Regions from separate parts of the Mesorhizobium sp. CO1-1-11 genome, predicted to be linked through region 3. Evidence: riboswitches for the same ligand, from Rfam matches in the RefSeq annotation. Region 3 holds a riboswitch; each other region holds the start of a gene.
What was found. Region 3 has a riboswitch for cobalamin ahead of bluB (5,6-dimethylbenzimidazole synthase). Riboswitches for the same ligand answer to the same signal wherever they lie in the genome.
Positions count from the first base shown of each region.

Region 1: it holds a riboswitch for cobalamin, as region 3 does, so the genes downstream of both, LB554_RS08180 (aromatic ring-hydroxylating oxygenase subunit alpha) here and bluB (5,6-dimethylbenzimidazole synthase) in region 3, are expected to answer to the same signal.
Region 2: it holds a riboswitch for cobalamin, as region 3 does, so the genes downstream of both, LB554_RS06435 (DUF1636 family protein) here and bluB (5,6-dimethylbenzimidazole synthase) in region 3, are expected to answer to the same signal.

Region 1 covers NZ_JAIUHE010000006.1:13,402-23,846, forward strand. Annotated here, with positions in the region: gene LB554_RS08165 (DUF680 domain-containing protein) at 1-145, opposite strand, end outside; gene LB554_RS08170 (DUF680 domain-containing protein) at 216-422, opposite strand; gene LB554_RS08175 (DUF680 domain-containing protein) at 492-692, opposite strand; cobalamin riboswitch at 1,185-1,387, shown strand; gene LB554_RS08180 (aromatic ring-hydroxylating oxygenase subunit alpha) at 1,500-2,747, shown strand; gene LB554_RS08185 (hybrid-cluster NAD(P)-dependent oxidoreductase) at 2,825-3,925, shown strand; gene LB554_RS08190 (PqqD family peptide modification chaperone) at 4,067-4,498, shown strand; gene LB554_RS08195 (serine kinase) at 4,531-5,580, shown strand; gene LB554_RS08200 (glycosyltransferase family 2 protein) at 5,577-6,329, shown strand; gene LB554_RS08205 (glycosyltransferase family 2 protein) at 6,331-7,008, shown strand; gene LB554_RS08210 (nucleotidyltransferase family protein) at 7,008-8,492, shown strand; gene LB554_RS08215 (alpha-ketoglutarate-dependent dioxygenase AlkB family protein) at 8,552-9,181, opposite strand; gene LB554_RS08220 (TonB-dependent siderophore receptor) at 9,419-10,445, shown strand, end outside.
Region 2 covers NZ_JAIUHE010000004.1:240,611-251,055, reverse strand. Annotated here, with positions in the region: gene nuoG (NADH-quinone oxidoreductase subunit NuoG) at 1-1,034, opposite strand, end outside; gene LB554_RS06475 (NADH-ubiquinone dehydrogenase) at 1,109-1,804, opposite strand; gene nuoF (NADH-quinone oxidoreductase subunit NuoF) at 1,870-3,174, opposite strand; partial or broken gene nuoE (NADH-quinone oxidoreductase subunit NuoE) at 3,197-4,198, opposite strand; gene LB554_RS06460 (NADH-quinone oxidoreductase subunit D) at 4,199-5,389, opposite strand; gene LB554_RS06455 (NADH-quinone oxidoreductase subunit C) at 5,389-5,991, opposite strand; gene LB554_RS06450 (NuoB/complex I 20 kDa subunit family protein) at 5,996-6,577, opposite strand; gene LB554_RS06445 (NADH-quinone oxidoreductase subunit A) at 6,568-6,933, opposite strand; gene LB554_RS06440 (winged helix-turn-helix domain-containing protein) at 7,269-8,468, shown strand; cobalamin riboswitch at 8,498-8,705, shown strand; gene LB554_RS06435 (DUF1636 family protein) at 8,743-9,171, shown strand; gene cobW (cobalamin biosynthesis protein CobW) at 9,174-10,211, shown strand; gene LB554_RS06425 (cobaltochelatase subunit CobN) at 10,231-10,445, shown strand, end outside.
Region 3 covers NZ_JAIUHE010000028.1:20,951-31,395, forward strand. Annotated here, with positions in the region: gene LB554_RS26300 (hypothetical protein) at 68-1,051, shown strand; partial or broken gene bluB (5,6-dimethylbenzimidazole synthase) at 1,168-1,842, opposite strand; cobalamin riboswitch at 1,845-2,027, opposite strand; gene LB554_RS26310 (histone deacetylase family protein) at 2,206-3,132, shown strand; gene LB554_RS26315 (exodeoxyribonuclease VII small subunit) at 3,136-3,387, shown strand; gene LB554_RS26320 (DUF2277 domain-containing protein) at 3,479-3,745, shown strand; gene LB554_RS26325 (pirin family protein) at 3,784-4,704, shown strand; gene dxs (1-deoxy-D-xylulose-5-phosphate synthase) at 4,780-6,717, shown strand; gene LB554_RS26335 (hypothetical protein) at 6,866-7,159, shown strand; gene LB554_RS26340 (GFA family protein) at 7,156-7,557, opposite strand; gene LB554_RS26345 (TlyA family RNA methyltransferase) at 7,732-8,496, shown strand; gene LB554_RS26350 (class I SAM-dependent RNA methyltransferase) at 8,493-9,737, shown strand; gene LB554_RS26355 (transglutaminase-like cysteine peptidase) at 9,960-10,445, opposite strand, start outside.

The DNA.
Region 1 (10,445 bases), on a different contig from region 3:
TCGCACCTGTATGCGACGTATCGACATTGACAGTCGACGAAGCAGTGGGCTGGTTGACGCCGTTGGAGCCATAATTGTCGCTGCCGGCGAAGGCGCTGCCGGAGACGGCCAGAACGGCGGCGGCGGCAATGAGGATCTTGTTCATTTTAGGTACTCCTGAATTTTGGAAGTCCCGCGGACCGGCGGGCCAGAGCCCACCGGCCGTGGGATGGCCGTTAATGGCCGAAGAGGTTGCGGTCGCTGCCCTGCTGGACAGGCGCCGAGGTGGCCGGAGCCGACTTGCCGATCGACGCGGTGTTCGAATTGTCGGTCGAAGCGGCAGCAGCCTGGTTGGCGCCGTTGGAACCATAGTTGTCGCTGCCGGCGAAAGCGCTGCCGGAGAGAGCCAGAACGGCAGCGGCAGCAATGAGGATCTTGTTCATTTTAATACTCCTGAATTTGTAGGGTCCACCAGCGCGGCAGGGTCACCCGCCGCGTGCCGGGGATGGCTATTAATTGTTGCCGAAGAGGTTGTGGTCGGCGCCCGTCACAGGCGTCTGGGCAGCCGGCTCCGACTTCTTGGTCGAAGCGGTGTAGGAGCTGTCGACAGTAGCCGTGGGGGTCGCGGCGTTCGAACCATAATGGTCGCTGCTAGCGAAGGCGCTGCCGGAAATAGCCAGAAGGGCGGCGGCAGTGAGAATGATCTTTTTCATTTTTGTACTCCAGTATTTTTCCCGTCCGTCTAGCGGCGTGTCTTGGGATTAAATCGCGTCGTTCGGACAGCCCCGATGTGGGAGAGCCCCCTTGCCGTTTCCAATCACGAAGTTGTTCAGCGTGGACCATGACTCCACCACTTGAAATTGTACCAACGCCTTCTACATGTCTCATTTTTCCATTTGATATCAAATAGTTGTCTAAGATCACGACCCGATCACCAACTGTGTCGGAAGGCTGGGCGTTCACACCGTCCTGCACGCACCGTCAACAGAAACGAACCGTTCGGTTCGATTTTAGACTCTGCTAATAGTCACTTTTCGAAACCATTAACCCTTTTCCGGCCCGGCTGAGGGTCGAAAACGGTGCCCGCGCGCCTGGCGAGAAAAGGCGATTCCCCCGCTGCAACCGCGCCGGGACGATCCCGCGTATGTGTCGCGCCGCATGGATGCGATGTCGCTTTCGTGCCGATGTCGCAAACCCTGTCGTGATTAGATCGAGCGATCTCAGGTGCCGCTGCGTGACGACGGAGCGGAGAATTGGGAAGCCGGTCAGATTCCGGCGCTGCCCCCGCAACGGTGGTGGAGTTCAAGTCGCAACGGGAGACCACTGGGCGAAAGCTTGGGAAGGTGTCGCGATGGTCCGCCAGGACAACTCCAGAGCCCGGAAACCAGCCCGAGATCGCTAGAACTCGACTGATCGCGGTGGGCGGTCAAGGGGCGGATGGTGTTGTCCGGCTTTCGCCGGCTTGCGCCCAGTCCTTCCTCCATCACCACCAGTTCAGTCCTTGAAAATGAGGACAGGACATGGACGCGCGCAACGACATGCTGAGGCTTTTGAACGGCCGCAGACAGGGCCTTTCGCTGGAACAGCCCTTCTATACCGACCCGGACTACTTCAAGCTTGACATGGAACTGATCTGGTATCGCGACTGGCTGTTCATCGGCCATGATTGCGAGTTGCCCAAGCCGGGCAGCTTCATCACCGTGCAGATCGGCGACTATCCGGTCGTGCTGGTGCGCGATCAGCAGGGCAAGATCAACGCTTTCCACAATTCCTGCCGCCATCGCGGCAGCCGCGTCTGCAACACCGACAAGGGCATGGCCGCCAAACTGGTGTGTCCCTATCACCAGTGGACCTACGAACTCGACGGCCGGCTGCTGTTCGCCCGCCAGATGGCCGATGGGTTCGACAAGAGCCAGTTCGGGCTCAAGCCGGTCGCCTGCGAAAGCGTCGCCGGCTATGTCTTCATCTGCCTGGCCAAGGAGCCCGCCGACTTCGCGCCGATGCGGGCGATGATCGAGCCCTATCTCCAGCCGCACCGGCTGAGCGAGGCCAAGATCGCCTTCGAGAGCACGATCATCGAGAAGGGCAACTGGAAGCTGGTCTGGGAAAACAACCGCGAATGCTACCATTGCGCGGGCAACCATCCTGAGCTGTGCAAGACCTTCCCGGAAGCGCCGACCGTGACCGGCGTGCAAGGCGCCGACAGCGATCCGGAGATGCTGGCCCACTGGGCGAAGTGCGAAGCTGTTGGCCTGCCCAGCAAGTTTCGCATCGACCCGGCCGGACAATACCGCGCCACCCGCGCGCCGCTGCTGCGCGATGCCCAGAGCTACACGATGACCGGCAAGCGGGCGGTGAAGAAGAACCTGTCCGACAGCGTCTCGGCCGACCGGATCGGCACGCTGATGCACTATCACTACCCGACAACCTGGAACCATATCCTCGTGGATCATGCGGTGACGTTCCGCGTGCTGCCGGTCAGCGCCACGGAAACAGCGGTTACGACCAAATGGCTGGTCCACAAGGATGCCGTGGAAGGCGTCGACTACGATCTCGCCGAACTCACCCATGTCTGGACCGAGACCAACGACCAGGACCGCCGCATCGTCGAGGAAAATGCCTTCGGCATCCTGTCGCCGGCCTACGAGCCCGGTCCCTATTCGGAGCTGCACGAGGGCGGCGTCATCCAGTTCGTCGACTGGTACGCGCGCTTTATCGGCCCACGGCTTTCCGAAGACGGCCGGCCTGCCCTGCGCAGTGTCGCCTAGCGCATGTCGGCCAAAACTGTGCAGCGGCTTTGGGATCACGACACGCCCAAAATGAAAGGTATGCAGGGATGAACGCCATGACTGATCTTGGCCTCTATCGCCACCTCGACCAGATGGCGCCGTGGAACGACAGGCTGCAGGTGCTGGAAGTAACCGGCGTCAGCGACGAGGCGCCCGACGTCAAGACCTTCACCTTCCGCTCCGACAACCAGACCTGGTTCCGCTACAAGCCGGGCCAGTTCGTGACGCTGGAATTGCCGACACCGGACGGCCCGCTGATGCGCACCTACACGCTGTCATCATCGCCGTCACGGCCATTCTCGATCGCGGTGACGGTGAAGGCGCAAGCGGGCAGCGTCGGCACACGCTGGATGTTCGATCACCTGACGCCCGGCTCCCACGTCAAGGCCTATGGACCGGGCGGCGACTTTTCGCTGCACAGCCACCCGGCGGCGAAATACCTGTTCATCTCGGCCGGTTCGGGCGTGACGCCGATGATGTCGATGCTGCGCTGGCTGAACGACTGCGCGCCATGGACCGATGTCGGCTTCGTCAATTGCGCGCGGCGCCCGGAAGAGATCATCTTTCGCAAGGAACTCGAACTGCTCGGCGGCCATATGCCGGGCCTGTCGCTCGGCTTCATGATCGAGGAGCGGTCGAGCCGCGAGGGCTGGTACGGCCATATGGGCCGCATCGACGCCATCCGGCTGCCGCTCCTGGCGCCCGATTTCCGCGAACGCGAAATCTTCTGCTGCGGCCCCGACCCTTTCATGCGCGCCGTGCGCGGCATGCTGGAGGCCGCCGGGTTCGACATGGCAAAATACCATCAGGAGAGCTTTGCCGCGCCGGCGGCGGAGGAAATCCCGGAGCCGTTTGCCTCGCCGGCTGAAGACGACGCGGCGATTTGCGTCGAAGCCGCGACGCCGATCCGCTTCGCGCTTTCGGATGTCGACGCCGACTGTGTCGCCGGCCAGACCGTGCTGCAGACGGCGCGCGCCTCGGGTGTGCGAATACCGGCCGCCTGCGAATTCGGCCTGTGCGGAACTTGCAAAGTGAAGAAAGTCTCCGGCAGCGTCGAGATGAGCCACAATGGCGGCATCCTCGATCATGAGATCGATGATGGCTTCATCCTGGCCTGTTGTTCCAAGCCATTGTCGCCGCTTGAAATCGAGGCTTGATCCGCCCGGCTTTCGACTGAACCCGGAAATGGTCCCGCGTTGCCGGCAAAGGTTACCTTGCCAAGGAAGACCTGAAAGTTTACAGGCGTTGTTGGTGGAAGCGGTCCTGCTGGCGGGCAGGAAATGCAGGACGGGGCAACAATGACGCATGACTCCCACGCCTATGCGGTAGCGAGCCGGGATATCGTTTTCGAGTCTTTCGATGGCGAGGCCGTGGTGCTCAATCTTGCCAATGGCAAATATTTCGGCTTTTCCGATTCCGGCAGCAAGGTATGGCAGGCGCTTTCATCCGGCGCGGACGCCCAGGCCCTGGTCGGGCTGAGCGCCGGCGGCTCGACAATAGGCCAGGCCGAACTCGAACACTTCATATCGCAATTGCTCGAATTGGGTTTGCTGGTGCGCTTGGACGCGGCGGCGCAGCCTTTGCCGGGCGATTTGCCTGCCGAGCTTGCCGCCACGAACGAGCCGCTCAATGTGAGCATTCACGACGACCTCGCCGACCTGATCGTCGTTGATCCCATCCACGAGGTCGAGGAACCTCTCGGCTGGCCGGCGGTCAAGCAGGCTTCCTGACGGGGCGGCCGCAGCGTGAGGGAAGGCGATTGATGCCCCGCGTCACGCTCGAAACCTTGCCGGATTACGCCCGGTATCTCATCGCCGCCGCTGAAGGCGCGGCCGCGCGCTATCCGACCATGCGAAAGGTTCGCCTGCCCTGGCTTGAGCTGACCGTGCATCTCGGTCACGGCGTGCTTGCCGATGCATTGGGCCATGCTTTTGTCGAGCCCGGGCATGACCAGCCGGCACCGTCCACGGGTCGCATCTTCATCGCGCATCCCGGCATTGACGGCATCCCGGAGCCGGCGCACTGGGGCGATGCCCATTTCACCGAGCACGGTTTTGCCAAACGGCTCGCCGAAGCCGGTTTGCGCGGGCACCATTTCCACGACCTGGATTTCTGGCAGGTCTACGATCCGCACCGCCGCGTCGGCGTGCAGCTGATGGCCTCGGCCGATGCCTTTCCGCCCTGGGAGCCGGGAGCACCGCTGCGCGCCTTCCTGCACTGGGAATATGCCGCGCGCGGCATGCGGCTGACGCATGCCGGCACGCTTGGCATCGACGGCAACGGTATTCTGCTTGCCGGCTCGGGCGGGGCCGGGAAATCGGGCACCGTCGCCGCCGGCCTGCTTAACGGGCTCGACAGTGTCGGCGACGACTATGTGCTGATCGATCTCACCGACGGCGTGACCGCGCGCCCCCTTTTTTCGACGTTGAAGCAGGACACGGAAGGTTTCGCCCGGCTGGGCCTGCGGCAGCGGCTAACGGCGCAAGGCCCGCTGAACTGGCAAGGCAAGCACACGTTCCATATTCATGATATCGCGCCTCGGCCGGTGCCCGCCATGCTGGACATCGTCGCGCTGGTGGTGCCACATATCAGCGGAGGCGGAGCAAGTTCGATTATGCCGGTGTCGCGCAGGGATGCCATGATTGCCTTGGCGCCGTCCGGCATCGCCCAGATGCCGGGCGAGCGCGAAAGCGGCTTTCGCTTCTTCAGCGAATTGACGCGCCACCTGCCGTGCTTCCGTTTGTCCCTCGGCATCGACCCGGCAGAGATCGCCCGCACGATCGAGGATTTCCTGACACGAGGCGCCCGGTGAAGCTCAGCGTGATCATGCCTGTGTACAATCGCGAGCGCTATGTCGTCTCGGCGCTGCGCTCGCTCGTGCGGCAGCAAGATGCCGCCGATCTCGACATCATCGTGATCGACGACGGCTCGACCGACGGGTCGCCGGAGGCCGTGCGTTCGATGATGGCCGAGAACCCCTGCATTCGTCTTTTCCGGCAAGAGAACATGGGCGTGACCCGGGCTCGCAACGCTGGTCTCAGACTGCTCACGCCGGAAACGGAGCTCGTGTCGTTCCTCGATTCGGATGATGTCTCGCCTGCGGGACGATTCAAGGCCGATATCACATGCTTTGACGCCGACCCCGCTCTGGAGCTTACCTATTCCCTGATGATGATGGTCGAACACATCGACGACGATCTGCTGGAACCCTGCCCCGGCAGCCATTTCATGACCGTGCGGGGAATTCATCTGTCGTCAGGCATTTTCTCGCGTAAGCTCATCGAACGGATCGGCGGCTTCGACGAGGCCTTCGGCCAGGCCGAAGACACAGACTACCTGCTGCGCACCTTTGAAAGCGGCCCCAGATTCGTCCTGCCGGATACCGTATCGCTTTACTACCGACGTCATCCCGGCAACATGACGAAGCAGGTCGACACATCCCTTCGGGAATTCTTGCGGGCCATCCACAAATCGATGAAACGGCGCAAGGCCGACCCTTCACTGCGCGGGATCGAAGGCATCTTCGATGTCAAAGAACTCGCCAACTGGCGCTTCATGTAGCATGCGGAGCTATGGCGTCGTCATACCGGCCTTCAACGCCAGCGGCACCATCGCCGAGACGCTGCGATCGGTCGCGGCGCAGACAGTGCGGCCTGAGCTGGTGGTGATCGTCGACGATGGATCCAGCGACGATCTCGCGGCGGCGATCGGCGGAACGGACCTGCCGCTGCAATTGCTGCGCCAGGCAAATGCCGGACCTGGGAGCGCCACGACAAGGGGCATCGCCGCCTTGTCGACGCCGCTCATTGCAACGCTCGATGCCGACGATCTGTGGCTGCCGAGCAAGGCCGAAACACAGCTCGCGCATCTCGAAAGGCATCCCGCAACGTCGGGCGTTTTTTGCCATTTGCGAAACTTCCGCAATGACCGGCCCGATGCACCCGAGGACGCGATCGTACCCGGTTGGTCGCGGACCACGATGCTGATCCGGCGCGAGGCCGCCGAGACCGTCGGACCAATCGTCGATCCGCCGGGCGGCCGCGGCGAAATGATCGACTGGATCGCGCGGGCACGCGAGACGGGCCTTGCCCTCGACATGGTGGAGGAGGTGCTGGCGCTGCGCCGCATCAGGCCCGGCAGCCTGTCCTATGGCCGCGATGCGGCGCGCGACCGCGGCTATCTCGAAGTGGCGCGGCTCGCCATGCTGCGACGGGCCCGGAACAAGGCCGGCGCGGGCTGATGGCGGGCATTCGCCGCATCAGCCGACGTTTCCCGGACTATGGCTGGTCCTGGCCGACGGGCGGGCTCGACCAACTGCTCAAGGCTGCCCTTCTTGTCGATGAGGACGCGGCCGCCGGTTGCGCCATGCAGTGGCTAAACGCGAACGACATCGACCTTGTCTCCTTCAGGGAACACCGGCTGCTGGCCGCGATCTGCGATCGGTTCGGCCGGAAATTGGCCGGCCAATCCGCCTATCCGCGCCTTGTCGGCCTGCAAAAGATGCTGTGGACCAAGTCGCGCATGGCGATGCGCGAGGCCGAACCGGCGCTGCAGGCGATGACGGATTCCGGCTGCCTGGTGATGCTGATCAAGGGTGCCAGCCGCATTGCCTTGAACGCCTCGGCGCAGCGTGGCCGGGTGGCGCACGACATCGACATATTGGTGCGGCCGCAGGACATGCCGGCGGCGTTCGGCGTGCTGCGCGACGGCGACTGGCAGATCGCCACCGGGGTGAGTCCCCAATATCTGAGGACAAGGCTGGCGTCGCTGCGCTCGATGAATTTTTTCAAGGGCAGTTATGGCGATATCGATCTGCACCAGCTTGCCTATGACGGCTCGCAGCAAAGCGACGAGGATGACCAGGAGATCTGGCAGCGCGCGGCGACGGCCGAATTCAGCGGTGTCGGCGTGCTGGTGCCGTCGCCCGCGGATCGCATCGCGCTCGCCATCGCGCATGGCGGGCTCGATGCCCACACCCACAGCGATTGGCTGGTCGATTGCGCGGTGGCCATTCGCGCCGGCGGCGTCGACTGGGACGTGTTCCTCGATGTCGTCGCCAGGCGTGGCCTTGCCGTTGCCGCGGCGGTGGCGCTTTCCTACCTTGCGCTCGATGTTGGCGTGACGGTGCCTGACAAGGTGCTGGCGCGCGTGCTGGACATGGCCGACCGCACCGGCCTTGCACGCTGGTCGGCGGTGCTGCAGGCCAAGCCGCGAACCGACTTCGGCAGGCTGACCTGGCTGTCGCGCGGCTTCGCCAAGCAGTTGCGGCTGAGACGCAAGAGCGGTCGGCTGCGGCAGGAGCCGCCCGCCAGGGCATGGCGCGGCAGAGCATGGCGCGGCAGGCAGGCACCTCGCGAGCCGCTGGAAGGACAGTCGCCCCTGGCCTTCTCGCAGGCCATACCGTGCCCTGCGACGGCAGGGGAGATGATGCTGGACATCACGATCAGGATCAGCGTCCCGCCGGTCCGGCGCCGCATCGAAATGGAGATCAATGTGGGCGACGACCACGTCGCGCGTCTGCGTGCGATGGCCATCAGCCGGTCTGGTGGAGAGCGGGTGCTGTGCTTTCGCGGCAAGGTTACGTTCGATGGCCGACAGCATGCCCTGACGCTGGAAGCGCGACCGTCCCGGCAGTTCCGCCAATGGGACGATCAGGCGACGGTCGCCACCTACGGCGCTTTGCCTTTCCATCTGGTCTCGGCGATTTTTTCACCGCTGCGCTGAACTGAACTATCGCTGGTCGCCCAAAGGTCGGCGGCGCCGTGCGGGGCGCGAACCCTCGCCTATACGGCGCCCTCGTCGGGCTTCGTCACCCGCCGCAACGTCAGATTGATCCTGCCGCCGTTCTTGAGCAGCGCCGAGGTCGAAGGGTAGATGCGGTCGACGCCATGGAAGGCAAGACGGCCCTCGCCGCCAAGCACGACGACATCGCCGCTTTTGAGCCTGAACGATTTGGTGGCGCCATCGCGGGTTGTCTGGCCGACCCTGAACAGGCAATCGTCACCCAGCGAGACGGAGACGACGGGTGCCGAGAAATCGGCCTCGTCGCGATCCTGATGCAGGCCCATCTTCGCTTCCGGCGTGTAGAAATTGATCAGGCAGGCCTGCGGTGGATTGGGATAGCCCGACACCTGACGCCACAGGTCTAGCAGACTGTCGGGGATAGGCGGCCACGGCTCTCCGGTCAGCGGATGCGTCGGCTGGTAGCGATAGCCGCGTTCCTTGTCGGTGACCCAGCCGAGAGGACCGCAATTGGTCATGCGCACGCTCATCTCCTTGCCGGTCCGAGGCATGGCCGGCACGAACAGCGGCGCCTGCTGGACAATGCTTCTCACCTCCTCGACCAGCGTCTCCTGGACGGCGCGGGACAGATGGGCCGGCATGTGACGGATGCCTTTGGGCAGAACGAGCATGGGTTGGCTCATGTGAATGGTTCGGAGCCTCAGCATGCCACCGCCAGACGAAAACGGCGACCCGAAAGCGGTCGTGGTTTTTACGAGCGATGGCCGCAGCGAATTCGTCTTGGCCAAATGGCGGTTGACGAACAAAGATGACTAACATAGTCAAGATTTAGAACCGGACCGGTTGACGCAAGAATTTTCAGCTTCCGCGTCCAGAGAAGCCGCGGGCAGCCAACGAGAGCGAGGGATATGGAAGTGACATTTCTTCAAGGCTTCAACGCGATCGAACGGGGCTGCATCTGGTCGCGGCGAGGGCTGCTTGCCACGACATGCCTGGCGACGCTGGCTGGTGCCTACCAAGCCTCCGCCCAGCAGGCAGGCACCCAGGCATCGGGCGGCGCCACCGTGCTCGAGCCCATTACGGTCAGCGGCGAGGCCGGCGGCGACACGTCCCGTGAGGACGACAGGACGGTGGCTGCCAAGCGCAGCTCCGGTGCGACCAAGACGGACACGCCCCTCATCGAAACGCCCCGCTCCGTCTCGGTGGTGACACGCAAGGAACTCGATGAGCGCGGCGCGCAGGACATTATCGAGGCGGTGCGTTATTCCTCAGGCGTCAGCACCGGCGCTTACGGATTCGACCCGCGATTCGACCAGATCTATATCAGGGGCTACGACGCAACCACGCTCGGCGACTACAAGGACGGCCTGCGCCAGCCCTATATCAACTACGGCACGTTCCGCACCGACCCCTACTCGCTCGAACGCGTCGAGGTGATCAAGGGACCGGTATCGGTGCTTTACGGCGCGGGAACGCCGGCAGGCATCGTCAACAAGGTGCCCAAGCTGCCGACCAAGGACAGGATCAGGGAAGTCGAACTGCTTTATGGCACGAAGGACAGGGCGCAGGCCGCCTTCGATTTCGGCGGTCCGGTCACCAAGGGCAGTGACGATTTCCTCTACAGGATCGTCGGCCTGGCGCGAAACGGCGACACCAATTTCGACATCGCCGACGACCGCTATTTGCTGCAGCCGTCGTTCACCTGGAATCCGGACGCCGCGACGTCCTTCACCATCTATGGGCTGGTGCAGGCGGACGAGACCGATTCCAATGTCGGCGTGATCACCGATCCGTCGGGAAAGGTCCACACCCTGCGCGAGAGCGACCCCGACTATGACCATCAGAAGATCCGGCAGCAGCAGGTCGGCTACAAGTTCGAGCACGATTTCGGCGGCGGCATCACGGTGCGCCAGAATGTACGATACTCCCATCTCG
Region 2 (10,445 bases), on a different contig from region 3:
TCGGTGTTCTTCGAACCGAGCGAGGCCATCAGGAGCTTCAGCGCATAGATTTCCTCGACCGCCGCGAGATCGCCCGCGATGGCGCCGATCTTGTCGGGGGCCGCCGCCGAAACCGCGCCCTTGATCGCCGCGAACGCTTCGGCCCAGCTCGCCGGAACCAGCCTGCCGTCCTTGCGCACATAGGGGCGATCGAGGCGCTGCGTGCGCAGGCCGTCCCAGATGAAGCGGGTCTTGTCGGAAATCCATTCCTCGTTCACGGCTTCGTTGACGCGCGGCAGGATGCGCATCACTTCGCGCCCACGGCTATCGACGCGGATCGCCGAGCCGACGGCATCCATCACGTCGATGGATTCGGTCTTGGTCAGCTCCCACGGCCGCGCCTGGAAGGCGAAGGGCTTGGAGGTCAGCGCGCCGACCGGGCAGAGATCGATCACGTTGCCCTGCAACTCCGAGGTCATTGCCTGTTCGAGATAGGTGGTGATCTCGGCATCCTCGCCGCGGCCGATCAGGCCGAGTTCGGAAATGCCGGCAACTTCGGTGGTGAAGCGGACGCAGCGCGTGCAGTGGATGCAGCGGTTCATCACTGTCTTGACCAGCGGGCCGATATACTTGTCTTCCACCGCGCGCTTGTTCTCGTGGTAGCGCGAGGAATCGACGCCGAAGGCCATCGCCTGGTCCTGCAGGTCGCACTCGCCGCCCTGATCGCAGATCGGGCAGTCCAGCGGATGGTTGATCAGCAGAAATTCCATCACGCCTTCCCGGGCCTTCTTGACCATCGGCGTGTTGGTGAAGATTTCCGGCGGCTCGCCGTTCGGGCCGGGGCGCAGGTCGCGCACGCCCATGGCGCAGGAGGCCTGCGGCTTGGGCGGCCCGCCCTTCACCTCGATCAGGCACATGCGGCAATTGCCGGCGATCGACAGCCGCTCATGGAAGCAGAAGCGCGGCACTTCCGCGCCCGCGTCCTCGGCTGCCTGCAGCAGCGTGTAATGGTCGGGTACAGTGATTTCTTTCCCGTCGACCTTGAGCTTTGCCATTCGCCTCAAACCCCTGCGGATTTTCCCGCAATCTCATTTTCCGGGCGCGACAGACGCAGCGCCCGAGATTTCATTCACTTCTTCGCGGCCAGCGCCGCCGCCTGGGCAGTCCAGTCGTCACGGCCGATGCGGCCCTTGAACGACAGATAGTCGTCGACCCAGGCAATCTCTTGCGGCGACCATGCGGCGATCTGGGCAAACGTCCAGATACCGAGGCCGTTCAGCACCTTTTCCAGCTTCGGGCCGATGCCCGATATAGCCTTGAGGTCGGACGGCCTCGCCGGCTTCTCCATGGCCTTGGGCTGCCTGAAATCTTCCGGCAGCAGCACATCCGCCGCCTCGCTTGTTGCCGGAGCGGCATTGGCGGCCGGCGCGATGGTCGCGGCTTCCCTGGCTGCGATATCGGTGACTTCCTGGGCGAAGGACTGCGCCTCGGCAATCATCGTCTTCGCGGTCGCCCGCGCCCTGATGGACGACGAGTTCGCATCCTCGAATTGCTCGACGCGTGCCTCGAAATCCTCGATCAGCGGCTGCATGAGGCGGTGTGATGCCTCGGCGGCCCCCGAAAGCGCGCCCATCCAGACGCCGAACGCATGATTGGCGAGCCCCATGCCAAGCGCCGACATCGCCGCCGCACCCGCGACAGGGTGCGCGAAAAGGTTGACGGCGCTGGCCATCTCCTTCGGCATCAACCTGGTCAGGTCCTGGTTCATCTTCTCGATCTGGTCCAAATTGGGCATCAATGGGTAGGGTGTCGAATACGGCGCCATAGAGTTCTCCTGGTCGTTTCTTCGTTCGCCCCGCCCCGTTTCTTCCCGCGTTCAAAAGTTTCTTGTTATTCCGCCGCCACCATCACCGGTTCGGCCCGGTGCGCGTTGCGCGAAAACTCGTCGATGCGCCGCTCCACCTCGCCGCGGAAATGCCGCATCAGGCCCTGGATCGGCCATGCCGCCGCATCGCCCAGCGCGCAGATCGTGTGGCCTTCGACCTGCTTGGTGACGTCGAGCAGCATGTCAATCTCGCGCTTCTGAGCCTCGCCGCGCACCAGCCGCTCCATCACCCGCCACATCCAGCCGGTGCCCTCGCGGCACGGCGTGCACTGGCCGCAGCTTTCATGCTTGTAGAAGTAGGAAAGCCGCGCGATCGCCTTCACGACATCTGTCGACTTGTCCATGACGATGACGGCGGCCGTGCCGAGGCCGGACTTGAGATCGCGCAGCGCGTCGAAATCCATCGGCGTATCGATGATCTGCTCCGCCGGCACCAGTGGCACCGAGGCGCCGCCCGGAATGACGGCGAGCAGATTGTCCCAGCCGCCGCGGATGCCGCCGCAATGGGTCTCGATAAGCTCGCGGAACGGGATCGACATCGCCTCTTCGACGGTGCACGGATTGTTGACGTGGCCGGAAACGCAGAACAGCTTGGTGCCGACATTGTTGGGCCGGCCGAAGGACGAGAACCAGGCAGCCCCCCGGCGCAGGATGGTCGGCGCCACCGCGATCGATTCGACATTGTTGACAGTGGTCGGGCAGCCATAGAGGCCGACATTGGCCGGGAATGGCGGTTTCAGCCGGGGCTGGCCCTTCTTGCCTTCGAGGCTTTCCAGCAGCGCCGTTTCCTCGCCGCAGATATAGGCGCCGGCGCCGTGATGCATGTAGATTTCAAAATCGTAGCCCGACGTGTTGTTCTTGCCGATCAGCTTGGCCTCGTAGGCCTCCTCGATCGCCCGCTGCAGCGCCTCGCGCTCGCGGATGAACTCGCCGCGCACATAGATGTAGGCGGCAATCGCGCCCATGGCGAAGCCGGCCAGGAACGCGCCCTCGACCAGCGTGTGCGGATCGTTGCGCAGGATGTCGCGGTCCTTGCAGGTGCCGGGCTCGGATTCGTCGGCGTTGATGACGAGATAGCTCGGCCGGCCGTCGCTCTGCTTGGGCATGAACGACCATTTCAGCCCGGTCGGGAAGCCGGCGCCGCCGCGGCCGCGCAGGCCCGACGCCTTCATCTCGTTGACGATCCACTCACGCCCCTTGGCGACGATGCCGGGCGTGTTGTCCCAGGCGCCGCGCGCCATGGCGCCGGCCAGCGACTTGTCGAAGAGGCCGTATATGTTGGTAAAGATGCGGTCTTTGTCCTGAAGCATTTTTCGTCCCTCAGACCGGCTTCTTGGTCGGCTTGGCGGCAGGCTGCTTGGTCTCCGGCGCCTTGAAGGCGCTGCCCGGTTCGGCCCGGTTCTTCGGCCCATTGCGTTGTTTTGGAGTCGCCTCGACTTCAGGAGCGGCCTTGTTGGCGTTGGCGGCCGAGTGGAGGGGTGGCGCAACGCTAGCCGCGTTCTCGGTGACCGGCGCGACCTTGGCCGGCGACGGCGTCTTCAACGTCGGGTTGGTCTCTGGCGCGGCGGTCTTCGGCCTGCTGGATTTCGACGGAGCAACCGGACTAGGCGCAACTGGGGCGGCCGGTGCCGGCACCGGCGCAGCGATGATCGCGTCGGGCGCTGCCTTCGCGGCCCTGGCCGCTTCCCGGGCTTCACGGTCGCGAGTCGACTTGAGGATCGCCTTTTCGCTCTTCAACGTGGTCAGGCCGGAGGCCGGCTCCGAGCCGGTGCGGCCGTTCTGCGGTCCCGGATTCACCGAGGCGCCCTTGCCCGCATCGTAGAGATCAATGATTTCAGCCAGCCGTTCCGGTGTCAGATCCTCGAACGTGTCCTTGAACACCATGACCATCGGCGCGTTGACGCAGGCGCCGAGGCACTCGACCTCTTCCCACGACAAGGTGCCCTTGTCGTTGGTGTGGAATTGGTCGTGATGGATCTTCGAGCGGCACACATCCATCAGCGCTTCCGAGCCGCGCAGCATGCAGGGCGTGGTACCGCAAACCTGGATGTGCGCACGCGTGCCGACGGGGTTCAACTGGTACTGCGTATAGAAGGTCGCGACCTCGAGGCCGCGGATACGCGGCATGCCGAGCATGTCGGAAATCGTCTCGATCGCCGCCTTGGTGACCCAGCCTTCCTGCTCCTGCGCTATCATCAGCAGGGGAATGATCGCCGACTGCTCGCGGCCCTTGGGATACTTCTTGATCCATTGCTTCGCCGCTGCCGCATTCGCCCGGTTGAAGGCGAAGGAGGCTGGCTGGACGCTGGCTTCTGCGAGACGGCGGACTGACATTTAGCGATCGACCTCACCAAACACGATGTCGAGGGAGCCGAGGACGGCGGTGACGTCGGCCAGCATGTGGCCGCGGCAGAGGAAATCCATGGCTTGCAGATGCGCGAAACCAGGTGCGCGCAGCTTGCAGCGATAAGGCTTGTTGGTGCCGTCGGAGACTAGGTAGACGCCGAACTCGCCCTTTGGCGCCTCGACCGCCGCATAGACCTCGCCGGCCGGGACGCGGTAGCCCTCGGTATAGAGCTTGAAGTGATGGATGAGCGCTTCCATCGAACGCTTCATCGCCTGGCGCTTGGGCGGCACCACCTTGCCGTCGAGGTTCGACACCGGGCCGGTGCTTTCCTTGCCGAGCAAGAGATCGATGCACTGGCGCATGATCCGTGCCGACTGGCGCATTTCTTCCATGCGCACGAGGTAGCGGTCGAAACAGTCACCATTCTTGCCGATAGGGATGTCGAAATCCATTTCCGAATAGCATTCATAGGGCTGCGACTTGCGCAGGTCCCACGGCGAGCCCGAACCTCGGACCATGACGCCCGAAAAGCCCCAGGCCCAGGCGTCGGCCAGCGAGACGATGCCGATGTCGACATTGCGCTGCTTGAAAATGCGGTTGCCGGTGAGCAGCCTGTCGAGATCGTCGAGCGATTTCAGGAAAGGGTCGATCCACTTGCCGATGTCCTCGACCAGCTGGCGCGGCAGGTCTTGGTGGACGCCGCCCGGACGGAAATAGGCCGCATGCATGCGCGAGCCCGAGGCTCGCTCATAGAACACCATCAGCTTTTCGCGCTCGACGAAGCCCCACAGCGGCGGCGTCAGCGCGCCGACGTCCATGGCTTGCGTCGTCACATTGAGGATGTGCGACATGATACGGCCGATTTCGCAATAGAGCACGCGGATCAGCTGGCCGCGCCTCGGCACCTCGATGCCGAGCAGGCGCTCGGCGGCCAGCGCGAAGGCGTGCTCCTGGTTCATCGGCGCGCAATAATCGAGCCGGTCGAGATAAGGCAGCGCCTGCAGATAGGTTTTTGCTTCGATCAGCTTCTCCGTACCGCGATGCAAGAGCCCGATATGCGGATCGACGCGGTCGACGACTTCGCCGTCCAACTCCAGCACGAGGCGCAAAACGCCGTGCGCGGCAGGGTGTTGAGGTCCGAAGTTGATGTTAAAGTTGCGGACGGAGGTTTCAGCCATTACTGCTTTGCCTTCTCATCCCCTGGCAGCACGTAATCCGTGCCTTCCCATGGGGACAGAAAATCGAAATTGCGGAATTCCTGCTTCAGTTCCACAGGCTCGTAGATGACGCGCTTGGCTTCGTCGTCGTAACGCACTTCGACGAAACCGGTGAGCGGGAAATCCTTGCGCAGCGGATGGCCTTCGAAACCGTAGTCGGTCAGCAGGCGGCGCAGGTCCGGGTGGCCCGAAAACAGCACGCCATAGAGATCGTAGGTTTCGCGCTCGAACCAGTCGGCGCCGGGATAGACGCCGGTGATCGAAGGCACCATCGTCTCCTCGTCGGCCTGCACCTTGATGCGAATGCGCACATTCTGCTTCGGCGAAAGCAGGTGATAGACGACGTCGAAGCGCTTGGCCCGCGACGGATAGTCGGCACCGCAGACATCGATGATCGAGATGAACTGGCAGCGCGCATCGTCGCGCAGGAAGGTCATCACCTCGATCAGGTTTTGAGGCTCGACGTGAACGGTGAGCTCGCCATAGGCGAATACCGCATCGCCGAAGCGGCCAGGCAGCTTCTCGCCGAGATAGGTCGACAGTTCGCTTAAGGAGGCGGCCATGGATTTACCGTTCGATCGTGCCGGTGCGGCGGATCTTCTTCTGCAGCAGAAGAATGCCATAGAGCAGGGCTTCGGCGCTCGGCGGGCAGCCGGGCACATAGATGTCGACCGGCACGACGCGGTCGCAGCCGCGTACCACCGAATAGGAATAGTGATAGTAGCCGCCGCCATTGGCGCAGGAGCCCATCGAGATGACGTAGCGCGGCTCCGGCATCTGGTCGTAGACCTTGCGCAGCGCCGGCGCCATCTTGTTGGTCAGCGTGCCGGCGACGATCATGATGTCGGACTGGCGCGGAGACGCGCGCGGCGCGACACCGAACCGCTCCGAATCGTAGCGCGGCATCGAGGTGTGGATCATCTCGACCGCGCAGCAAGCCAGACCGAAGGTCATGAACATCAGCGAGCCGCTGCGCGCCCAGGTGATCAGCGCCTCGGTCGAGGTGACCAGAAAACCCTTGTCGGCAAGCTCATTGTTGATTTCGAGGAAGAAGGGATCGTCCTCCCCCACCGGCCTGCCGGTGTTGGGATCGATAATACCTTTGGGCTTCGGCGCGACGAGGGTGCCTGAACTGTCGTTCAATCCCATTCCAGCGCTCCTTTTTTCCATTCATAGGCAAAGCCGATGGTCAGCACTGCCAAAAACACCATCATTGACCAGAAACCGAGCATGCCGATCTTCGAGAAGGACACTGCCCAGGGGAAGAGGAAGGCAACTTCCAGGTCGAATATAATGAACAGGATCGACACCAGGTAGAAGCGGATGTCGAATTTCATGCGGGCATCGTCGAACGAGTTGAAACCGCACTCGTAGGCGGAAAGCTTTTCGGGATCGGGGTTGCGATACGCCACCAGGAACGGAGCCGCCAGCAGCGCCAGGCCGACGACCAGTGCCACGCCGATAAACAGGACGATGGGCAGGTACGAACTGAGAAGTGCGTTCATGCAGCGGCTTTCCGTTGGCGCCAATCCACTTTGACTACAGCACCGAACCTTAATGCGGAAGCGTGACAGATTAACCGCTGAACCGTTTTAAGGGGCCTATGCTGCAACGCGGCGAGGGTTAGCGCAGCACTTCCAGCGAAGCAAGTCAAACATTGTTCAAAACACCGAGCTGGACGGCATTCCGGGAGAAACTGGTCCCATCCGCTCCTGTTTGATTCCCTTCGCTTTTCACTCCACTTTTGTCTCCTGACAGGGTTGCCGCCAAAACCCTGCTAGCATGGACGGGAATCACGCCGGGCAATGACGCCAGACAGGTCCATCAGGGACGCATACGCATGAAGGAAAAGATCTCGCTTGCCGCCGCCCGGCGCATCGCCCTCGCCGCCCAGGGATTTCTCGATCCCCGCCCCGCCGGCACGCCGGACCGCCGCCATTTCGCCCGCGTTCTGTCCCGCACCGGCCTGTTGCAGATCGATTCCGTCAGTGCGGTGGTGCGCGCTCATTACATGCCGCTCTATTCGCGTCTCGGCCCCTATCCCCTCGCTTTGCTCGACAACGCCGCCGTAACGCGCAAGCGCACCGTCTTCGAATATTGGGCGCATGAAGCCTCGTTCCTGCCGGTCGAGACCTACCCACTGATGCGCTGGCGCATGCAGCGCGCCGAGCAAGGCGATGAAATGTATCTGGGGCTGGCCAAATGGGGCCGCGAGCACGCCGCCTATATAGAAGAGATCTACCGCGAGGTCGTCGCGCGCGGGCCGATCGCCGCTTCGGCGCTCGAAGGCCAGAAAGGCTCCGGTGGCTGGTGGGGTTGGAGCCATGCCAAGCACGCCTTCGAATGGCTGTTCTGGGCCGGGCGCATCACCACGGCGCACCGGCGCGGCTTCGAGCGCTTTTACGACCTGCCGGAGCGCGTGCTGCCGCAGGCGATCCTCGATCTGCCGGTACCGACGCCTGAGGACGCGCACCGCGAATTGCTGCGCATTTCCGCCCGTGCCCATGGCGTGGCGACATCAGGCGACCTGCGCGATTATTTTCGACTCTCGCCGGCCGACATGAAAGGCCGGCTGGAGGAACTGGTCGAGCTCGGCGACTTGCTGCCGGTCCGTGTCGAGGGCTGGGACAAGCCGGCTTACCTTCACAAGGACGCCCGTATCCCGCGCAAGATTGAGGCCCGCGCTCTGCTGGCGCCGTTCGATCCGGTCGTCTTCGAGCGTTCGCGCTCGGAGCGGCTGTTCGACTTCCATTACCGCATCGAAATCTACACGCCGGCCGACAAGCGCCAATACGGCTACTATGTCCTGCCTTTCCTGCTCGGCGACAGGATCGTGGCGCGCGTCGACCTCAAGGCTGACCGGCCGGCCAGTGTCCTGCGCGTCCATGCCGCCTACGCCGAGCCCGGCGCACCGCCCGAAACCGCAGCCCAGCTCTTCGAGGAATTGAACCAGATGCAGGGCTGGCTTGGCCTCGAGCGCATGGAAATAACGCCTGCCGGCGACCTCGGCCCGGCGCTGTCCGACATCGCGGTGTCGTAAGCTCGCGTTGACACCGCTGCCCGCAAGAGCCTAAATCCCATCCAGACGGTCTCCTCTCGGCAAAGGGAGGAGCCAAGAGGGAATGCGGTGCGGGATTGAAGATCCCAAATCCGCGGCTGTCCCCGCAACTGTGAGCGAAGAGCCAAGGCCGAAAGCCACTGGGATTGTCCCGGGAAGGCGGCTACCCAAGGCGATGACCCGCGAGCCAGGAGACCTGCCGTCTGGAATGCAAGAATCCGATCGCCTGGCGGGTTTTCCGGGCAAGGAGCCTGATGTGGATCGCGACAGCAGTTTTTCGGCTGAAACAACCGACATTTCGTCCGGCGGGGATCATCCCCTGGCCGGCATCACGGTCATCGTCTGCGCTTCCTGTCGCGACGAGACCGGCTCCGACGCCCATCCCCGGGCCGGCGAACTTTTGGCCGAAGATACGCGCCAAGCCGCCTCGGGCGAGAAGATTCGCATCCGCACGGTCGAATGCCTCGGCAATTGCAAGCGCCGGCTGAGCGCCGCGGTCCTGCGCGACGGCTGCTGGAGCTATGTGTTCGGCGATCTGACCACGACCAGCGGCGCCGATCTCGTCACCGGCGCGAAACTCTTCGCCACCTCGAACGACGGCCTCATTCCCTGGCGAGGCAGACCCGATAGCCTCAAGCGCGGCCTCATTGCCCGCATCCCTCCCCTCGACATGCTGAAAGATTGATCATGACAACATCTCTGTCCCGCGTTCCCTGCACCGTCGTCACCGGCTTCCTCGGCGCCGGCAAGACGACGCTGGTCCGCCATCTCCTGGAAAACGCCGGCGGCAAGCGGATCGCCATCATCGTCAACGAGTTCGGCGACATCGGCATCGACGGCGAGATCCTCAAGGGATGCGGCATCGACACCTGCCCAGAGGAAAACATCGTCGAACTGGCCAATGGCTGCATCTGCTGCACCGTGGCCGACGATTTTGTGCCGGCGCTCGACAGGATCCTGTCGCTGACGCCGAAGGTCGACCATATCCTGATCGAAACCTCGGGCCTCGCTCTGCCCAAACCGCTGGTCCAGGCTTTCCAGTGGCCGACGGTGAAGAGCCGCGTAACGGTCGATGGCGTCATCGCCGTGGTCGACGGTCCCGCACTGGCGGAAGGCCGCGTCGCCAATGACATGGACGCCCTGCAGGCGCAGCGCGCGCAGGACGAGAGCCTCGACCATGACGATCCGGTCGAGGAAGTGTTCGAGGATCAGATCGCCTGCGCCGACCTGATCATCCTGTCGAAGAGCGACCAGATGGACGCCGCCGGTTCAGCCCGCGCCAAGGCCATCGTCAACGAACACTCCGCCCGCGCCGTGAAGATCGTGCCGACGTCTCATGGCAAGGTCGATCCCTCGGTGCTGCTCGGGCTCGGTCTCGCCGTCGAGGACGACATCGAGAACCGCAAGTCCCACCATGACGGCGCATTCGATCACGAGCATGACGACTTCGACACGTTCATCGTCGACATTCCCTCGATCGCCAATCCCGACGAGCTGGCAAAGCGCGTCGCCGCGGCCGCCGAACAGGAAAACGTGCTGCGCGTGAAAGGCTTCGTCGAGGTCGGCGGCAAACCGATGCGGCTCCTGCTGCAGGCCGTCGGCCCGCGCGTCAATCATTACTACGACCGCGCCTGGACCGCCGGGGACGACCGCCGCTCGCGCCTCGTCGTCATTGGCCTCAAGGGGCTGAACCGCCCGGCGATCGAACGTATCCTCGCCGGCTGATTTTCAGGCCCGGGCCGCGATGCACATCCTCACCACGACCTCCGCCTCGCTCGACGATCTCGCCGAGCCCGTCGACCTCAGGCAGGCGCCGGCGGATATCGTGGCCCTGTCCTTCACCGACAGCGATCTCGCCGGACTGGCTGCGGCGTGGAAGGCCGATGCCGGTCGCCTGCCCTCGATGCGGCTGGCCGCACTGCGCGACCTGCGCCATCCCATGTCCGTCGACCTCTGGAT
Region 3 (10,445 bases):
GCCTGCAATTGACAATAGCCGGTTTGAGCGCATCCTCCGCAGCCATCTCTGAGGGGAGATTCGGGGCATGTGGGATTTCGATATCGGCAGGTCGGTGTCCATCATGATGCGGACCTGGCCTTTCATTGTCTTTCGCATGATCATCTATTTTGGGATCACCCTGGCCTACATCGTGGCCACCGGCACCGGCGCCTCCGTCGGCTATGGCGTCGGCCATATTTCCACCGATCCCGACGGACCATTGTCTTTTGCGATGTGGGGCGGCGTGGTCGGTTTCGGCATCGTCTCGATCGCCGTCTACTGGATCCGCGAATACATTCTCTACGTCGTCAAGGCGGGCCATATCGCCGTCATGGTGCATCTGATCGACGGCAATGATATTCCCCACGGCCAGAACCAGATCGCCTACGCGAAAGAGGTCGTGACCGAGCGTTTTGCCGAGGCCAACATCCTTTTCGTCGTCGACCAATTGGTCAAGGGCGCCATACGCGCCATCACCGGCCTGCTCGGCGGCATCGCGGCCTTCCTGCCCATTCCTGGCCTGAGCGGCCTGGTTTCGTTCCTCAACACGGTGATTCGCCTGTCGCTGACCTATGTCGACGAGATCATTCTCGGCTACAACATCCGCATCAGTTCGTCCTCGCCGTTCGAAACCGCGCGCCAAGGCGTTGTGCTCTACGCCCAGAACGGCAAGACCATGGTCAAGAATGCCGTCTGGCTAGGGGTCATCATGTGGGGCGTGTCGTTCGTGATTTTCCTGCTGATGCTGGCTCCGGCAGCCGCTATTCTTTACGTCATGCCCGGGCAGCTCGCCGGCTGGGCTTTCGTGCTGGCAATCGTCTTTGCCTGGGCTTTCAAGGCGGCCTTCATTGAGCCGTTCGCCATTGCCTGCCTGATGCAGGTCTATTTCAAGACCATCGAGGGTCAGGTGCCCGATGCCGCCTGGGACGCCAGGCTGGCCGAAGCCTCGTCGAAGTTCAGGGAACTCAAGGACAAGGCGCTCTCCACTTTCGGCGGTTCGCGCTGGGGCACTGCCGGCGCGACGAGCTGATCAACCGGCCTCGCCGGCGCACCGGCGACGGTGCCGAGGCGCGCCACTGCTGATTTGAGCGGCGCTTCGCCTTGCCCGCGAAAAGTCTCGCTCATGATAAGCTCGGGCAACGGCAGCCGCCGGCCCCAGCCGTGTGTTTCGAGCTCCGGCTTCGGTGCGAACTCGGAAACACGGCCGACGCAGAGATAGGCGATCGGTGTCACCTGGTCGGGAATGGCCAGCAAGCTTTTCAGCGCTTGCGCCTCGATGATGCTGACCCAGCCGACGCCAACGCCTTCGGCGCGTGCCGCCAGCCAGAAATTCTGCACCGCGCAGACCGTGCTGTAGAGATCCATCTCCGGATTGTGCCAGCGCCCCAGCGGCGAGCCTTTCGAGCGTTCGCGGTCGCAGGTGATGCAGATGTTGAGAGCGCTTTCGCAAATGCCTTCGAGCTTGAGCTTGCGGTAGAGCGCCTGCCGTTCTGCCTCGATTTCAGGCAGTTCCCGTTCTCGCGCGGCCAGGAACAGGTCGCGCACTTCCGCCCGCCGCGCGGCATCGCGAATGACGATGAAATTCCAAGGTTGCATGAAGCCGACCGACGGCGCGTGGTGGGCGGCAAGCAGCAGCCGCGCCAGCACCTCGTCGTCGATGGCCTCCGATGTAAAATGGCTGCGGACGTCGCGCCGCGTGAAGATGGCGCGGTAAACAGCGTCGCGCGCAATCTGGTCAAATCCATCGCCCATTGGAGTGGTCATAGCTTCCGGCATCGCTTGTCCCCTTGCGATTGCAATCGATGTCATCCGCCTGACCATGCGGATGACGATGCCTGCCAGGCCGGTCTTCTGGCTCGGGATCAACCCGCGTCCGGTGCCTTCCCGTCATCGACAGTGGCATTTACCGGCGCGGTCCCCCTCACAGCGTTGGGCACGCCACGGAGTTCAACCGTGTTCCCGATTCTCCCGCCAGGGCATTTGCAGCCAAGTGGAATCACTTGGCGTCGCAAAATGCGGCTAAAACAAACAGCCCGGCGGGCACCAGGCAGTGGTTGCGACCTTACGCCGAAGGGCCGGCGCCGCCAATGCCCGCAGCGACATGAATGGACGCAGGTTCGATTTTCCCCAGCGATCAAGCCGCAACGCATGGCCATCACGACGCCGGGGCACTAGATAGGGGGCATGGCCACCCGTCTCTACACGCACCCGATCTTTCTCGAACACATCACGCCGCCCGGTCACCCCGAGCGGCCCGACCGCCTGCGCGCCATCGAGCGCGTGCTCGACGACGAAGCTTTTGCCACGCTTGACCGCGTCGAGGCACCGCACGGCGACGAGGCGACCATCCTCTACGCGCATCCCGCCGATTTCGTCGCGCGTGTCCGCGCCGCCATCCCCGACGAAGGCATTGCCCGCATCGACGCCGACACCACCGCCAGCCCGAAAAGCTGGCAAGCGGTGATTACGGCGATCGGTGCCGCCAATGCTGCCGTCGACGACGTCTTTGCGGGCCGTGCCGACAACGTTTTCGTCGCCGCCCGTCCGCCCGGCCACCATGCCGAAAAGACCACGGCCATGGGCTTCTGCTTCTTCAACACGGCGGCAATCGCAGCGCGCCATGCGCAGAAGAAGCACGGCGCCGAGCGTGTCGCGGTCGTCGACTGGGACGTGCACCACGGCAACGGCACGCAGGATATTTTTTGGGACGATCCCTCGGTGCTCTATTGCTCGACGCACCAGATGCCGCTTTATCCCGGCACGGGCGCGAAGAGTGAGACCGGCGCCGGCAACATCGTCAATGCGCCGCTGGCGCCTCGGACGGGCAGCGAGGTGTTTCGCGATGCGTTCCTGTCGCGCGTGCTGCCGGCACTCGACAATTTCGCGCCGGATCTGATTATCATTTCGGCCGGCTTCGATGCGCACCATCGCGACCCGCTGGCGGAAATCAATCTGACCGAGGACGATTTCGACTGGGCGACCGGCCAGCTGATGCAGCGCGCCGCACGCCACGGCGGCAACCGGCTCGTCAGCCTGCTCGAGGGCGGCTACGATCTGCAGGGATTGGCATTTTCGGTCGCCGCCCATGTCGGGCGACTGATGAAAGGATGAATGATGACCGGTGAGATCAACGAAGACGTCAAGGCGATGAGCTTCGAACAGGCACTCGACGCACTGGAGAAGATCGTCGACGATCTAGAGCGTGGCGACGTGCCGCTCGACCAGTCGATCCGGATTTACGAGCGCGGCGAGGCGCTGAAGGTCCATTGCGACCGGCTGCTGAAGGCCGCCGAGGACAAGGTCGAGAAGATCAGGCTGTCGCGCGACGGCAAGCCGGTTGGAACCGAGCCGCTCGACGCGGACTGAGGTCCGGAGCAGCCTACCGGTTTTTGGACACGATCATCATTGAGGATACAGTTCGTCCCGATTGAAACGGACAAGAGGAGATACGGAAGCGATGTGCAGAAACATCAAGACCCTGTTCAATTTTGATCCGCCGGCAACCAACGACGAAGTCCGCGACGCGGCACTGCAGTTTGTCCGCAAGCTGAGCGGCACGACGCGGCCTTCTGCCAAGAACCAGCATGCGTTCGATCATGCCGTCGAAGCCATCGCGGCATCCGCACGCGAATTGCTCGATTCCCTCGAAACCCACCAGCATCCGCGCAATCGCGAAGAGGTGGCAGCCAAATTAAAAGCAAAAGCGGCGATCCGGTTCGCCTGATATGCCCAAGCGCCACTGACCGCTGACGAGGAGAGTTCATGAGCTTCTTCCCCGGCAAAGACCCTGAGGCCGGCGATGCCTTCGCCAGCGACCAGATCGAGCTGATGGTTATCCCTAACGCCAAGGACATTGGCGGTTTCGAGGTGCGTCGCGCCTTGCCGACCGCCAAGCGGCGCCTGGTCGGGCCGTTCATCTTCTTCGATCGAATGGGTCCCGCGATCATGCGCGCCGGCCAGGCGCTCGATGTCCGTCCCCACCCGCATATCGGCCTGTCGACCGTGACCTATCTGTTCGACGGCAAGATCAGGCACCGCGATTCGCTCGGCACCGAGATGGTCATCCAACCCGGCGACGTGAACCTGATGACGGCCGGTCGCGGCATCGTCCACTCCGAGCGCACGCCGCAGGAATTGCGCGGCGCGCCGATGTCGATCTCCGGCCTGCAGACCTGGTTGGCTCTGCCGGACGGCAAGGAAGAGGTGGCACCGGTGTTCGAGAACACCGCGGCGCTGCGGCTTCCTGAAATCGACGCCGAAGGCGTCAGCGGCCGGGTCGTCATCGGCGATTTCCAGGGTTTGCGGTCTCCGGTGCGGGCCGATTCCGAGACACTCTATGCAGATTTGCGGCTGGCGCCCGGCGCCAGCGTCAAAATCCCGGCCGATGCCGAGGAGCGCGCCATCTACACGCTGGAGGGCGAGGTCTCGATTTCGGGTGATGCGTTCCCAGCGGAACGGCTGCTGGTATTCCGGCCCGGCGACGAGATCGTCATATCGTCATCGACCGGTGCGCATTTCATGCTGTTCGGCGGCGCCTCGCTTGGTTCGAAGCGCTACATCTGGTGGAATTTCGTTTCCTCGTCCAAGGAGCGCATCGAGCAGGCCAAGCAGGAATGGAAGACTGGCCGCTTCGATATCGTTCCTGGCGATGAGAAAGAATTCATACCGCTGCCGGAAGGCTGAGAAGATCGGTGAGGCGCTGACCGTCCGCGTCAGCGACACGCATTTACTTTCGCCGGCCGGCGGCCTATCCCGCCGATGAACAGAAAGTCTGGGCCCAACGTGAACGCAACGCCGCATACGCCGCTTCTCGATAGGGTTCGCGTCCCGGCCGACCTGCGCACGCTGGCCGAGAGCGACTTGCCGCAACTGGCATCAGAGCTTCGCCTCGAACTGATCGACGCGGTGTCGCGCACCGGCGGCCATCTCGGTGCCGGCCTTGGCGTGGTCGAACTGACGGTGGCGCTGCATTATGTCTTCAACACACCCGATGACCGGCTGATCTGGGATGTCGGCCACCAGGCCTATCCGCACAAGATACTGACCGGCCGTCGCGACCGCATCCGCACCTTGCGCCAGGAAGGCGGGTTGTCGGGCTTCACCCGCCGAGCCGAGAGCGAATACGACCCGTTCGGCGCCGCCCACTCCTCGACATCGATATCGGCCGGCCTCGGCATGGCCGCCGCCCGCGACCTCTCAGGCGGGCGCAACAATGTCATCTCCGTCATCGGCGACGGCGCCATGTCGGCCGGCATGGCTTATGAGGCGATGAACAATGCCGGCGCGCTCGATGCGCGCCTCATCGTCATCCTCAACGACAATGACATGTCGATCGCCCCGCCAACCGGCGCCATGAGCGCCTATCTGGCGCGTCTGGCTTCCGGCAAGGCCTATGTCGGCCTGCGCGACTTCGGCAAGAAGCTGACCTCCTATCTCGGCAAGCGAGCCGATCGAGCCATCACCCGCGCGGTCGAGCATGCGCGCGGTTACGTCACCGGCGGCACCTTGTTCGAGGAACTCGGCTTCTATCACATCGGCCCGATTGACGGTCACAATCTGGAGCATCTCATCCCGGTCCTGAAAAACGTCCGTGACAACGGCAAGGGTCCGGTGCTGATCCATGTCGTCACCCAGAAGGGCAAGGGCTACGCGCCGGCGGAAGCGGCCGCCGACAAGTATCATGGCGTCAACAAATTCGACGTCATCACCGGCGCACAGGCCAAGGCGCCGGCCAATGCACCGGCCTACACCAAGGTGTTTGCCGAAAGCCTGATCCAGGAGGGCCGCGAGGACGACCGCATCGTCGCCGTCACCGCCGCCATGCCGGGCGGCACCGGCCTCGACCTGTTCGGCGAGGTGTTTCCGTCAAGGACTTTCGACGTCGGCATTGCCGAGCAGCATGCGGTGACCTTCGCCGCCGGCCTGGCGACGGAAGGCTACAAGCCCTTCGCCGCGATCTATTCGACCTTCCTGCAGCGCGCCTACGATCAGGTCGTCCATGACGTCGCGATCCAGAAACTGCCGGTGCGTTTCCCCATCGATCGCGCCGGCTTTGTGGGCGCCGACGGTGCCACCCATTGCGGCGCGTTCGACACCACCTTCCTGGCAAGCCTGCCGGGCTTTGTCGTAATGGCCGCGGCCGACGAGGCGGAATTGCGTCACATGGTGCGCACCGCCGCCAGCTACGACGACGGGCCGATCGCCTTCCGCTATCCGCGCGGCAACGGCGTCGGCGTCGACATGCCCGAGCGAGGCTCTGTTCTGGAGATCGGCAAAGGCCGCATCGTCCGGGAAGGCAGCAAGGTTGCCCTCCTGTCCTTCGGCACAAGGCTGCAGGATTGCCTCATCGCAGCCGAGGAACTCGGCGCGGCCGGGCTTTCCACCACGGTCGCCGATGCCCGTTTCGCCAAGCCGCTCGACCAGGATCTGATCCGGCGGCTGGCCCGCTCGCATGAGGTTCTGGTGACGGTGGAGGAGGGCGCCATTGGCGGCTTCGCCAGCCATGTGCTGCAATTCCTCGCCCATGAAGGACTGCTCGAAAGCGGCCTGAAGGTACGCCCGCTGGTGCTGCCGGATGCCTTCACCGACCACGCCAAGCCAGAGAAGATGTATGCCGATGCTGGTCTCGACGTCGCCGGAATCGTGCGCACCGTATTCACCGCGCTCGGCCATACGGTCCGCGCCCAGCGCGCCTGAATCAAAACCTCAACGGTTTGAATCAGTTTGCCGGCTCGATTTCGTAACATATTGTTAACGTTGCTGTTTGGCGTTTTGCTTACCCTGTCCCTTGGCCGTTTTTCAACGCCGCCCTGCTAGATCACGGCCAGGCAGGGAGACAACGAGAATGAAGACGCTTCTATGCGGCGTGGCCTTGTTGGCGGTTATGGTCGTACCGGCTGCCGCCGAAACGCCCTACGACCGCAATCTCGAAAAGGCGGCGATAGGCATTGTCGCCGGCAAGATGGGCGATATCCGCGGCGGCTTTTCCTACAAGCAAATTCCGCAGCTTGTGGTGCCGCCGGATCCTTCGCCTGTATCACCTGTTGCGACCGGGCATGCGCGTGAGCAGGCTTCAGGGGCTCGAGACGACGGTCTGTCTCCAGCCATCGAGCGCCAGGCTCCGCGAACCATCTTCTAAAACCACATGTGGCGTACGCAGCGGCCGTCGCGCGGCAGATCGTCGTACGTGTCGAGGCCATCGAAATGGTCGATCGGCAGATCGGCGACGGCCTCGGGGGGCGCCAACCGGACATTGACGGCCATGCGTCTTCGACCCGAGGCGCTGGCGCGCAGTCCGCGCCAGCCGAGCACGCAGGCGCAGCGCGGGCAAAACAGGATCTCAAGCGACGGCTCTTCCTTTCCAGCGCGCGTATAGCTGCCCATCGGCCCCGAAACGCGAATGCGTTCGTCGACATAATCATAGGCCCAGAGCGCGCCATAGCGGCGGCAAAGCGTGCAGTTGCAGGCCGTCACCGGGCCGGGGTCGCCCTCCAGCGTCCAGTGGGCGGCGCCACAGTGGCAGGTTCCCGTCAGCATTCGTTCTCCTTCGAGTTGCGACAAACAGAGGGCTCTTCGTGGCCAATATTCTGCCGGACCCGGCATGATGGGCGCAAGCCGCGGCCTGGTTCGATGCACCAGCCGCTCTCGTAGGATCACTTTGGTCCATCTAATGTCCTTGCCTTCACCGCGGGCTTTCGTCAGAGAAGGCCGATGAACTCGCCTCTGCCAGCCAGCACACGCCAGCGGCTCGACGACCTGCTCGTCCAGCGCGGGCTGTTTGCCAGCCGCTCGCGCGCCCGCGACGCGGTGGAGCGCGGCACGGTGACGGTCGACGGCGCCATAGCCCGCAAGCCCGGCCAGAACGTTTCGCCGCAATGCGTTGTCGCCATCGACGATCCGGCGCAAGCCTATGTCTCGCGCGCCGCGCTCAAGCTGATCGCCGGGCTCGACCATTTTAGCCTCGACCCGGCCGGTCGCGAGGCCCTCGACATCGGCGCCTCGACCGGCGGTTTCACCCAGGTGCTGCTCGAACGCGGCGCGTCCCATGTCACGGCAATCGATGTCGGGCATGGCCAGATGCATCCTGATGTCGGTGGTGATCCGCGCGTGACCGTGATCGAGGGCCTGAACGCGCGCGATCTCACCGTTGCCGATCTTGCCGGCCGCAATCCGGATTTCATCGTTTCCGACGTCAGTTTCATCTCGCTGAAACTGGCGCTGCCGCCGGCACTCGCCATTGCCAAGCCCGGCGCCGGTGCGATCTTTCTGGTCAAGCCGCAATTCGAGGCCGGTCGCGAGGCGATCGGCAAGGGCGGTTTGTTGAAGGATCCCTTCGATGCCGCCCGTGTCGCGGGCCTGCTGCAGGATTGGCTGGATGCCGTTCCCGGCTGGCGCTCGCTTGGCCTGCATCTGTCGCCGATCGAAGGTGGCGACGGCAATCGCGAATTCCTGCTCGGTGGGATCAAGGACCGATGAGCGTACGCTTCACAATACGAAAGCTCGGATCGCAGGGCGACGGCATCGCCGAGACCGAGAGCGGCGATCTGTTCATTCCCTTCACGCTGCCGGGCGAGATCGTCACCGCCGCGCGCGAGCGGGATCGCGCCACGCTGATGGCGGTGCTGGAAGCCTCTCCGCTGCGCGTCGAACCAGCCTGCCGCCATTTCACCGAATGCGGCGGCTGTGCCCTCCAGCATTTCGAGACCGAAGCCTATCGCCGATGGAAACGCGAAAAGGTGGTGCACGCATTGAAGGGCAAGGGCATCGAGTGCGAGATTGGCGAACTGGTCGCCTGCGCGCCGCAGTCGCGCCGCCGCGTCGTGCTTGCCGCCCGGCGCACGGACGCAGGCATGCTGCTCGGCTTCAATCGCCATCTGTCGCCCGAGATCATCTCCATATCCGAATGCCCGATCTCACTGCCCGAGATCGTCGCGGCACTCGGCCAGCTGAGGGCGCTGGCCGAATTGATATGCGCCACCACCAAATCGTTCCGGATGGCGGTCACCGTTACGGGTTCCGGCCTCGACATCGCGGTGCACGAGTCAGGCAAGCTCGGCGAACACCAGCGCCGTATCGCCTCCAATTTTGTCATTGCGCAAGGCTTTGCCAGGCTGTCCATCGATGACGAGATCGTCATCGAACCAAGGAAGCCCGTGGTCATGTTCGGCAGTGTTGCGGTCGCCGTGCCGCCCGGCGCCTTTCTGCAGGCGACGGAGGCCGCCGAACGGACCATGGCCGAGATCGTCGGCGGACATCTGAAGCGTGCAAAAAAAATTGCCGATCTCTTTGCCGGTTGCGGCAGCTTTGCCTTGCGGCTGGCGACGAAATCGGAAGTCCATGCGGCCGAAGGCGACGCGGCCGCGCTTTCGGCGCTCGACCGGGGATCACGTTTCGCGACCGGCCTCAAGCGGGTGACGGGCGAACGACGCGACCTGTTTCGCCGGCCACTGACCTTCAAGGAGTTGAACGCCTTCGACGGCCTTGTCTTCGATCCGCCGCGCGCCGGCGCCGAAGACCAGTCGACGCAGATCGCCCGCTCGGACGTTCCATACGTTGCCGCGGTGTCCTGCAACCCGGTGACGCTGGCCCGCGACCTGCGCATTCTCATCGACGGCGGCTATACCTTGACCAGCGTGACGCCAATCGATCAGTTCCTGTGGTCGCCACATGTCGAGGCGGTCGCCTTGCTGGAAAAACCCAGGAAGAGGCGCGGCTGAGCACGTTTCGTTCAGACTACTGAGCCACAGAAAACCGCGCTTCCCAAGCGCTGCTGCGGGATCCTCCGGTTAAAGCGACTCCAGGAAGAATGGGTAGCGGTTTTCCGTCCGGAATTGCGTCGAAATGAAGAGAGAGCGGTTCAGCGATTCTATCAAACACCGAACCGCTCTAAAAAAGCCGCCGAACGCCTGTAATGCCTGAACCGTACGGTCCAGGCAGGCTCAATCTACGAGCTTTGCAGCATTCGCGAAGGTTTTCGGCGTGCCGCCTCGCTGGTTGACCGACTGCCAGACATTCGGATTCTGCTGCGATTGACGTTTCAGGAAGTAGTAGCCGGTTGCATTCCAGGGCCTGATTTGGTCGACCATATTGTCGAGGACAAGATCGCCTTTATCGGTTTTCACCGTCAGGATGGTGTGGCCCTCATTGTTGAGATCGCGCACGACCGTCATCAACAGCGCTTGCCGGGGAAATCCAGCCTCTTGAAGGAGCTTGCGTTTGTAGAGTGCGTAGATCTTGCAATCGCCTTTGCCGTCAACCGGATAATCCCAATGGTCCGCCATCGTGCCCCAGTGATCGAAATTGCTGACGGGTTTGATGGCGCTGTTCGCCTTCTGATTTATCCGCTTGAGGATGCGGAAGGTCCGCGCTGTCAGCTTGACATTCGCGGCCGGCAGAGCCGGCACCTTGCACTCTTTTGGGCGGCG